DNA from 3 places in the Ruoffia sp. FAM 26254 genome. Region 3 is predicted to be linked to each of the others. Evidence: riboswitches for the same ligand, from Rfam matches in the RefSeq annotation. Region 3 holds a riboswitch; each other region holds the start of a gene.

Region 1 (3,283 bases), on a different contig from region 3:
GGCTCTCAGCCATTATACCGTCCCAAGCGTAATAAACCCAGGCTGATTCAAACATCGAATTAGCTAAACCAACAATGGAATTATCTGCTTGATTAGGGACTAATTCGATTTGTGAATAATCGCCGCCTTCGTTATTAATAATATGCTCTAACATTCCCAGTTCAATGGGATCATTCCATGTTCCGTAAGTATGACCTTCCATCTCCACCGGTTTTGTAATTTGGCTGTCTTCTCTAGCAATAATACCACTTGTATTATGTTCGATAATTGTTGCGACAGCTGTTACAGGTAAACCTCCTGCTAGACGTGTAGCTAAAGAATCTTGGAAACTAATGCCAAATTGAGCTTGACCCAAACCTACTAATTCAGTCGTACTGCCTTCTGGTGGACGGCGAATCGTTACTTCCACGCCCGCTTCTTCAAAATACCCTTTTTCTAAAGCAACATATAATCCAGTATGATTTGTATTCGGTACCCAATCTAAAATAAACTCTATCTGACTGGCTTGAGCCGATGCACTCATAGGAATTAATACTGACATACTGACGATTAAAGCAACAAGCATTTTCTTGAAATAATTCATCATATTATTCTTCTCCTCTGATTTTCTTTTTTTGATTAAAACGCCAAGGTGTTAAATATTTTTCAATATAAGATACAACACCCATAAAGAACAGACTTAATAACGAAATTAAAACAATGACCGCAAACATCTTGTCATAGCTAAAGGCACGTTTGGTTTGAATCATATAAACCCCTAAACCTTCAAAGCCACCAAGCCACTCAGCGACAACCGAACTCACAAAAGCGTAAGACACACTGACCTTCAAGCCACTTAAGAAAAATGACATACTCAACGGTAACTTCACATGACGTAATATCTGCCAACGATTTGCTCCCATTAATTGGAGTAATTGAATCGCATCCTTATCCGCGTTAGCAAAGCCGTTCAGTATACTAATAATAATGGGAAATAATGTCGTTAAAATGACTAAAACAATCTTTGGTGTCATGTCATAACCTAGCCAAAGCACTAATATCGGTGCAATTGCTACAGTTGGAATGGTTTGTGTAACCACCAACATTGGATATAAGGCTCGGTTCAACCAAGGAATCACATCCATAATAATCGCTAAAAAGAAAGCGAGGAAAATTCCTATAGCGAGACCAATAAACGCTTGAATCAGTGTCACCCGGCTGTTCATCCATAAATTCTCTCGGTCTTGCCACAAAGCGATTAGGACATCACTTGGTGCGGGAATAATAAACTCAGGTAACCAACCAACTCTAGCAGCCACTTCCCAAAGCAGTAATAGCCCCAGACCTAGGATCCATGAAGCATATTTAGTGGCGATGTTTTGTAGTTTTATCTTCAATCGTTAACACTGACCCTTTCGCATCATAACTAATTTTGACGTTAGTAAAAATTTTGTGGTGTGTTTGAGAAGCGATTTCGATCGCCTCTTTTAAGATAGGCATCAAAGTATCATAATCACCTTGAATCGTTGTCTCAAACGCCGCCACTTCATAGTTATCCGTCTTTGATGCTATAAAAGCAATGACAGAATCAACCACTTCAAGTGTCGCTTCTTGTGTTGCACCTAGCGGTAAAATTTGTAAAGCAATACTACAATTAACCAAAAAAAAACCTCCCTCATATTCACAACACAAAGTGTCTGAGTCAAGGTAGGTTGAGTGATATTGATAAAGGTATATTCGTACAAAAAGCATACTGCACCAATATACATAAACTTTACTTATTCACATCCCTACGCGAGTCTTAACTCATTCAGGTTCATAGAGTTCAGGTAATCCCATCTCAGCCGAAGCACCCCTTGTGTTATAGTAGAAAGCTTAGCATATTCATAAGCAATGTGCAACAGGATTCAAATTTTTGTATCAAAAAAGCTCGAAGAACCCAATAAAATGGCAATCTTCGAGCTGGTTGTAACAGCTTAATACATCATTAAATATTTATCTAATTCCCATTGTGTCACTTGTTTTTTATATGACTCAAATTCCATTGTTTTCTCAACAATAAAGTTACCTGAAATATGTGGACCTAGAGCATCTCTCATGATTGGGCTGGCTTCAAATTCAGCAATGGCTTCGCTAAGTGATGATGGCAGGTCAATGACACCTTCAGCCATACGCTCTTCTGGAGTCATCGTATAAATATTACGGTCAATTGGCATAGGTGGTTCAATCTTGTTCTCAATTCCATCTAAACCAGCTTGCAAGATAACTGCTAAGGCTAAGTATGGGTTGGCAGAAGGATCCACACTTCTTAACTCAACACGAGTTGAATTACCACGAGATGATGGAATACGAATAAGCGGAGAACGATTTCTCTCACTCCAAGCAATATATACTGGTGCTTCGTATCCTTCAACTAATCGTTTGTAAGAATTTACTAATGGATTACAAATAGCTGTATAAGCACTCGCATGCTTAATTAAACCACCGATAAAGTAATGAGCATTCTTAGATAATTGATCTGGAGTTGATTCATCATAGAAAGCATTCTTCCCATCTTTATCGAATAAAGATACATTAAAGTGCATTCCAGAACCACTCTCACCATAAATAGGCTTAGGCATGAACGTCGCATATAAATTATGACGACGAGCCACTGTTTTAACAATCAATTTAAACAATTGAATTTTATCACATGCGCGAATCGCATCATTATATTTCCAATCAATCTCATGTTGCCCTGGTGCAACTTCGTGATGACTCGCTTCGATTTCAAAATCTAAACGCTCTAATTCAAGCACAATATCACGTCGACAGTTTTCTCCTAAATCCGTTGGCGCAAAGTCAAAGTAGCCACCATCATCATTTAAGTCCATCGTTGGTCGACCATCTTCATCCAGTTTTAATAAGAAAAATTCAGGTTCTGGGCCTAAGTTGAACGAAGAAAAACCTAAATCTTCCATCTTATCTAACACTCGTCTTAAATTCCCACGAGGGTCACCTAAGAAAGACTCTCGTTTTGTTGTATCTACATCACAGATTAAACAAGCAATGCGTCCACCATCTGAGGGAACATCCCAGTTAAAAATCATCCAAGAGTCGTAATCAGGAATTAAATACATATCACTTTCTTCAATACGTACAAATCCTTCAATTGATGAACCATCAAATGTCATATTATTTTCTAATGCCTTTTCTAACTGTGTTAAAGGAATTTCAACATTCTTAATTGTTCCTCTAATATCCGTAAACATTAATCGTATAAAGTGTACGTTATTCTCATGCGCATCAGCAATAATACGATCTT
Region 2 (3,283 bases), on a different contig from region 3:
TGGGTAGATACATTCGGTAATACCCTTTATAGTGAATCAATTTACTATGTTGATTAAAAAAACTGAGTGTATTGAATGAGTTAAGAATCCATATAATCTTATAAATTTATGTATGCAAAGTGTAACCTATATTGTTGCACCCGTAGTTACAATTAGTCATCTTACGCTTGGGAACGAACTGTATCATATTAATAATGCGTCATATTGTCTATTACAAAGAGCTACTTATTGGCCAGCTAAGACAGTATTTGTCTCTGTAGTAGATCCTGCAGCAGTGGTGAAGACAATAAAACTTATCAATTGTGTGGGTCAAGAACATCACTATATAACGATTATTGTTGAATACCGCTGCTTACAGATGTTCATCACATTTTAGTTATAGCTGAAGGAAGACTTACCTCTGATCCGCCCTCACAGAGTTAGTAAATAAGTAACTTATTTACTGAGATTGGTATTTGAGAACCTTTATATCTAACTGTTAAGAAGTATGCTGGCCTGTATATGTAATCCTATGCTACACTCAGAACGTTGAAGCAAGTTGATATATCCGAATTAGACATTCAACAGATGGACCGGTGGGCAAGTACCTTTATAGAATTTGTAAAAAAGCCACATGACAACAATATACTACAAGTGGAACAAGTAGACTTTAACTCTGACAAAGAAAATGATAGACCAATTTTATGAATATTTTAAGATCTAATGGGGTTGCTAAGGCAACTTTAGCAAGATGATTGGTTTTATTATACCTGATGCTGACCGAATTATTGCGGATAACTATGCACTATAATTGTAAAACATTAGTTGGGTTAGCCCCGTTTTTGACCAATAAAGGATAGTTTTTAATTCATTTAATTTAGCAGCGGATGGTTACTATTTGTGACCGTCCTTTTTTACAGCTGTAAAGTTAGGAACGCACATAATCCCATTTATGATATCAAATTAAAGCAATAAGATTGGATGCGCTTATGATTCTATAAGGAGTGAAACTTATGATAATTGAGTACCATTACATTTTACTTCCAGTTGAAGGATCACAACAATCAATTGATTCATTTAAACGGAGGATATCAGAAGGGTAAACAAATAGTAAGCTATACTTTGTTCATGTACTAAAGGAAGATAGTGATGATATTCTTGTTTTACAAAGAGAGTCGTTGTTAAACTCACTAGAAGATTATGTAAATAATGAGGGCGTTAGTCTGCATAAAGAGATACTCTATGGAGATCTAAGAACACAAATTGCTGTTGTTTCAGTTGATCGATGGTCCATTGATTTGGTTGTTATGAGGCAATATATCATTGAACAGATGCAAAACCGCATGATAAAGGGTCAGCAATTAAAAGTGAGAAAAGCTAGAAAATAAAACATCATTTTATTTTTCATATCCCGTTTAGAAAGCATGAGTTAGCGACCATAAACGTTGGCTTTAATAATTTAGTATTTATTATAGTTTTTCAATTCTCATTGGCACTTCATCTAAGTAACGAAATGATTTTTACATTTCATACAATCCTTTAATGAAATGCCCGTTGTTATTTTTTTACTTTTAAAGGTACGTACATTCAGGTTTTGTAAAGGACGTGTTATTTGTTATCAACCAATAGACGATTACAAGTAGAAGTAAGTTTACATATCAAGGTACTCAATATTTATTGACAAGCAGAAAACTTTGGCTTATTCTTAAGCGAGAACAAATGATTAATACAATTAAATAGCGATTCCATGTAGGGGGACCAGTATTGCTGGTTGAGATATTATCCGTGAAGATAATGACCCTTAGAACCTGATCTAGTTGACACTAGCGTAGGGAACATATAACGATTATGAAGAACAGTAAATAATACGTATGTGCACCCTAGAATCAGTCTAGGGTGCTTTTTTTGTGTCAATATTAAGGAGAAAGAGAAAATATGAAAACAATAATCCAAGAATTTATTTGTAATCCAGAAGAGTATAAAAGTTTCGATGAAGTAGCCATACAATTGTTCAGGTATCTTTACCAAAATAATCTGGCATATCAACAATATTGTCGAAAAAAAGGGATCGGTCTTAAGCAAGTTAGACATTGGAAGGACATTCCAAGTGTATCGACAGAGGCATTTAAGTCCAGCTTTTTAAGTGTAACTCCTGAAGAGGAATGCTCATATGTTTTTATGACGAGTGGAACTACGAATGGCAATAAAGGAAAGCATTATCACCGTGATCTAGACGTCTATGATCTATCAGCGAAAGAAAGTTTTAAAAATTTTGTAAGTGCAAAGAAATATCCCATGGCAATTTTATTTCCAGATGAAAAAAATATGCCTCATTCTTCTTTAAGCCATTATTTATCGCTATTAAAAGCTGATGGAACGAAAGATTCCGCACATTTTGTGTCAAAAGATGGGTTAGAGTTAGAAAAATTGATTGAATGGACTCAAAAACATGAGCATACGCCCGTAATGATTTTGGGTGCGAGTTACAATTATGTTCATTTACTTGATAGTTTAGAAGACAAAAATAAATCGATTCATTTGCATGAGGATAGCTTAATTTTTGATACAGGTGGATTTAAGAATTTCTCAAGGTCTTATTCAGAAAATGATTTCTATAAATTATTAAAAGATAGGTTTAAAGTCAAGACAAAAATAGTAAATATGTATGGGATGACAGAATTATCTTCGCAATACTATTCGAAGATTGAATTGGGTGGAAAGAATATAAAGCGAGGACCACATTGGATTCGTTTTAAAATTATTGATCCAATCACTGAGCAAGAAGTTCCTAAAGGAGAAATTGGCTTATTAGTACATGTTGATTTAGCCAATATCAACTCTGTACCAGCTATTCAAACAGGGGACTTAGCTATTGAAAGAGAGGGTGGCTTTGAATTAGTAGGAAGGCAACCATTGATTGAATCACGAGGTTGTTCATTATCTGCGCAACAATGGATAGAGGAGTATCAAAATGGTTCAAATTGAAAAAAGTGGTTATTTACCACCGATGGCAAAAGATTTAAAGATTAAGAATCGACAGATTGATTTTCAGGATGTATCAATTTCAGTGCCACATCCTGATGAAGATCAATTGAAAATTTTATCACAGCGAATGAAATCGGTAGGAAATCACTTGACTACAAATGAAATTATCACAGCAATTACTAAGGCGGTCGCAGTGTTATTAGATCGAAAACATCCTTTACGTCGTAAACTAGAAAAACTTCTGCCACTAATTACTGGCTTTAATCACGAAACGATTCGATTAAGTCTGACTCATTCACTGAAGACTTTTAGAGAACAT
Region 3 (3,283 bases):
TTGAGTGGGAAACATAGCTCCAACGCCGATGTAATCAGCACCATGCTCTTGAGCGGCTAAAGCATGTTCAACCGTTCGGCAAGATACACCGAGTAACTTATTTGGGCCTAATTTTTCGCGGACTTGACTGGCTTGCATATCGTTTTGACCTACGTGAACGCCATCAGCATCAGCTTCAAGGGCAATATCCACGCGATCATTGATAATTAATGGGACATTGTAAGACTGACATAAAGGTTTTAATCGTTTAGCTTGTTCAAGAAACTCTGCTTCAGAAAGAGTCTTTTCTCGAAGCTGTAAAATCGTTGCGCCCCCCTCGAGAGCTTCTTTGACATGGTCTTCTAAGGTAGCCCCATTTAACCAAGTGCGGTCTGTAATGGCATATAAGGTGAGTTGTTCAGGTTTAATTGACATGTTTACGGCCTCCTGATTCGTGAATCGTCACGGTATGTTGAATTTTGGTAATTTGTTCAATTTGACTAGCATAATCGAAGAGTTGTCTGTGTGCTTGACCCAAACCTGCGGAACTTTCTTTAACCAGTTTACCTATGACTTTCCAACTATAGGAAGCGCTAAGCGCAGCTGTTAGCGGGTCAGTCACATCGGATAGAGCGCCACATAGGACAGAAAGCATATCACCTGTTCCGGTAACTTTGGTGAGAATTGAGCTACCTCCTTCGATTAAGTAAGAGTGAGTACCGTTGGTAACAAAGTCATCTTTTCCAGTCATCAAGACAACACAATCCAACTGTTGGGCTAAGACGACGGCATCTGATTGTCCATCATCAGAATGGGATTGAGCGAAACTATCAACGCCTCGTGCTTGGCTTTTAGACCCTAACAAACTTTGGACTTCTCCAACATTGGCTCTAATAATGGTTGGTTGAACTTCTTTTAAAAGTTGTGTGACTTTTTCTTTTCGATAAAGGCTCGCCCCAATGCCGACGGGATCGACAATCACAGGATGGGCATATTTATTTGCATATACGCCGGCTTTGGTACAAGTAGCGTATTTTGAATCATTGGGTGTGCCTAAGTTTAAAACTGTTGCTTGACTAATTCGGGTAATATCTTCCATCTCTTGGATGGCGCTCGCCATGATTGGGCTTGCCCCCACAGCAAGGAGTAAGTTAGCACAGTCATTGGCACTAACTAGATTACTAATCGTATGCACAAGTGGATGGGCTTCTCGAACTTTTCCCCATAAATGATTAATCTCTATCATTTGATCGGTCACTTCTTTCTAGCCAGGTGAGGCGATTATTTCGTTTAAGTATGTTAATAATTCCAACGGCAATGATTGTTCCAGTAATCGTGGAAATAAGAAAAGGAATTACGTAAGCGTAAAAGGCTAGCGTTCCAACACTTTCTCCTAAAAATAAAATCGCGAGTGGCCATGCGACAAGCCCACCTAGAATTCCGGTTCCAACTATTTCACCCAGGCTAGTGAGAAAAAGATTCTTTGTTTTGCTAAAGATGATGCCACATAAAAAGGCACCAATCATGCTTCCGGGAAAGGCCATAATCGTACCTAAACCGAATAAATTTCGTAATAGACTAGCAATAAAAGCGACAGCAACGCCATAACTAGGTCCTAAAAGCACTGCGCAAATCATATTAATAATATGTTGAATCGGTGACGCTCGCGAGCCTAGAATTGGGAAAGAAATTAAGCTTCCAATGACGGCTAGTCCAGATAGGATACCAGCTAAGACAAGTTTTTGTGTTTTTAATGTTTTCAAATTCTCACTCCTCTAAATTTATTTAAATAGACAAAAAGGCAGAGATATCCAGTATAGGTCATCTCCGCCAATCGCTTTTAAGGCAAATTATGATCCCTACACTGCAAGCAGCCAGGTTCAGCGGGTCGAATATTACATTCCTCTCAGCTCTACTTTCAAAAGCTCCCCGTATTTTTAATGTTGTAATCTATGGAGTATTGTACAACAGTGTAAGGTTGGTTGCAAACGTATGCAAACAAAAAGCTATTAGAATAGGGTCAATTGTTACAATCAAATGTACACGCAAATGTTATGTTACAGACAAAATACAGTTCATTTAAATGGCTGAAATGTCATTGGCTTCCAGAATTGACTATGCTAAAGTAGTTCATGTCAAAAAAATAAATTAAAAAAAGGTGAACTTATATATGAACTTTAAAAAGAAATTATGGCTTGGATCATCAATCTTAGCATTGATGTCACATGGCCCAATCGCAATGGCGATTGATTCAGATATTACATGGCAAGCTCGCCAGTTAGAAGAAGTGCTTGAAGAAATCGTTGTGACTGAAGAAAATGAATTATCTTATACAGTAAAATACGGAGATACATTGAGTGTCATTTCTGAAGCGATGAATATTGAATCACGTTATTTAGCAGAAATTAATAATATTGAAGATGTTGACTTAATCTTCCCTGAGACAGTTTTAACAGCTCAATATGATGCGAATGACCGCGCAAGCAACTTAACAGTTGATGCACCAAATGGAGATACTTTAGAAGTAAGTATTCCAGTCAACTTATCAGATATTCCAGAAGTAGAAGAAGTTGCTCCAGAAGCAATGCCTGAAGCTGAAACAGAAACAGAAGTTGTTGAAGAAGTTATTGTTCCTGAAGAAACAGTTTCAGAAACAGAAACGGAATCATCAGCAGGTGGTGCTGCACCATCAAATACAATTATTGAAGAAGTTCCAGCATGGGTAGAAGAAGAGCCAGCGGTAGAAGCGCTGGTTGAAGAAGCACCTGTTGAAACAGAAGTTGTTGAAGAAGCTCCAGTTGTCGAAGCGGCCGCTTATACAGAAGCACCAGCGACAGAAGTTCCAGCTGAAACGGCACCTGTTTACGAAGAACCTGTTTACGAAGAACCTGTTTACGGAGAAGTACCAGTAGAAGAAGTACCAGTAGAAGAAGCTCCAATTGAGGAAACGCCTATCGAAGCGGCTCCTGTAGAGGAAGTCCCAGTTGAGGCACCTGTTTATGAAGAGCCAACTTACGAAACTGATTTAACTGTTGACGAAAACAGTCAAGCTTGGGAACCAGTAGAAGAAGAAACACCAGTAGTTGACGAACCAGTATACGAAGAACCTGAAGAACCAGTCTATGAAGAGCCTGTTTACGAGGAGCCTGTTTATGAAGAACCAGCAACAGACCCGGCAGCTAACCCTGAAAACGCTGGCTTACAACCACATGTAGCAACTTATAAAGAAGAAGTTGCAGCAATCTATGGTACTGATTCATTCAGCCTTTACCGTCCAGGTGACGCACAAGATCACGGTGCAGGA

The links. Region 3 has a riboswitch for thiamine pyrophosphate ahead of thiW (energy coupling factor transporter S component ThiW). Riboswitches for the same ligand answer to the same signal wherever they lie in the genome.
Region 1: it holds a riboswitch for thiamine pyrophosphate, as region 3 does, so the genes downstream of both, ACEN3Z_RS09920 (thiamine-binding protein) here and thiW (energy coupling factor transporter S component ThiW) in region 3, are expected to answer to the same signal.
Region 2: it holds a riboswitch for thiamine pyrophosphate, as region 3 does, so the genes downstream of both, ACEN3Z_RS10455 (hypothetical protein) here and thiW (energy coupling factor transporter S component ThiW) in region 3, are expected to answer to the same signal.

Annotation. Positions count from the first base shown of each region.
Region 1 covers NZ_JBGQQY010000050.1:11,454-14,736, reverse strand. Annotated here, with positions in the region: gene ACEN3Z_RS09930 (ABC transporter substrate-binding protein) at 1-586, opposite strand, end outside; gene ACEN3Z_RS09925 (ABC transporter permease) at 588-1,376, opposite strand; gene ACEN3Z_RS09920 (thiamine-binding protein) at 1,345-1,641, opposite strand; TPP riboswitch at 1,750-1,846, opposite strand; gene glnA (type I glutamate--ammonia ligase) at 1,956-3,283, opposite strand, start outside.
Region 2 covers NZ_JBGQQY010000058.1:8,061-11,343, reverse strand. Annotated here, with positions in the region: gene ACEN3Z_RS10465 (SAM-dependent chlorinase/fluorinase) at 113-376, shown strand; gene ACEN3Z_RS10460 (hypothetical protein) at 529-687, shown strand; TPP riboswitch at 1,721-1,831, shown strand; gene ACEN3Z_RS10455 (hypothetical protein) at 1,915-2,964, shown strand; gene ACEN3Z_RS10450 (acyl-CoA reductase) at 2,951-3,283, shown strand, end outside.
Region 3 covers NZ_JBGQQY010000008.1:28,775-32,057, reverse strand. Annotated here, with positions in the region: gene thiE (thiamine phosphate synthase) at 1-414, opposite strand, end outside; gene thiM (hydroxyethylthiazole kinase) at 404-1,225, opposite strand; gene thiW (energy coupling factor transporter S component ThiW) at 1,212-1,742, opposite strand; TPP riboswitch at 1,819-1,921, opposite strand; gene ACEN3Z_RS03475 (LysM peptidoglycan-binding domain-containing protein) at 2,150-3,283, shown strand, end outside.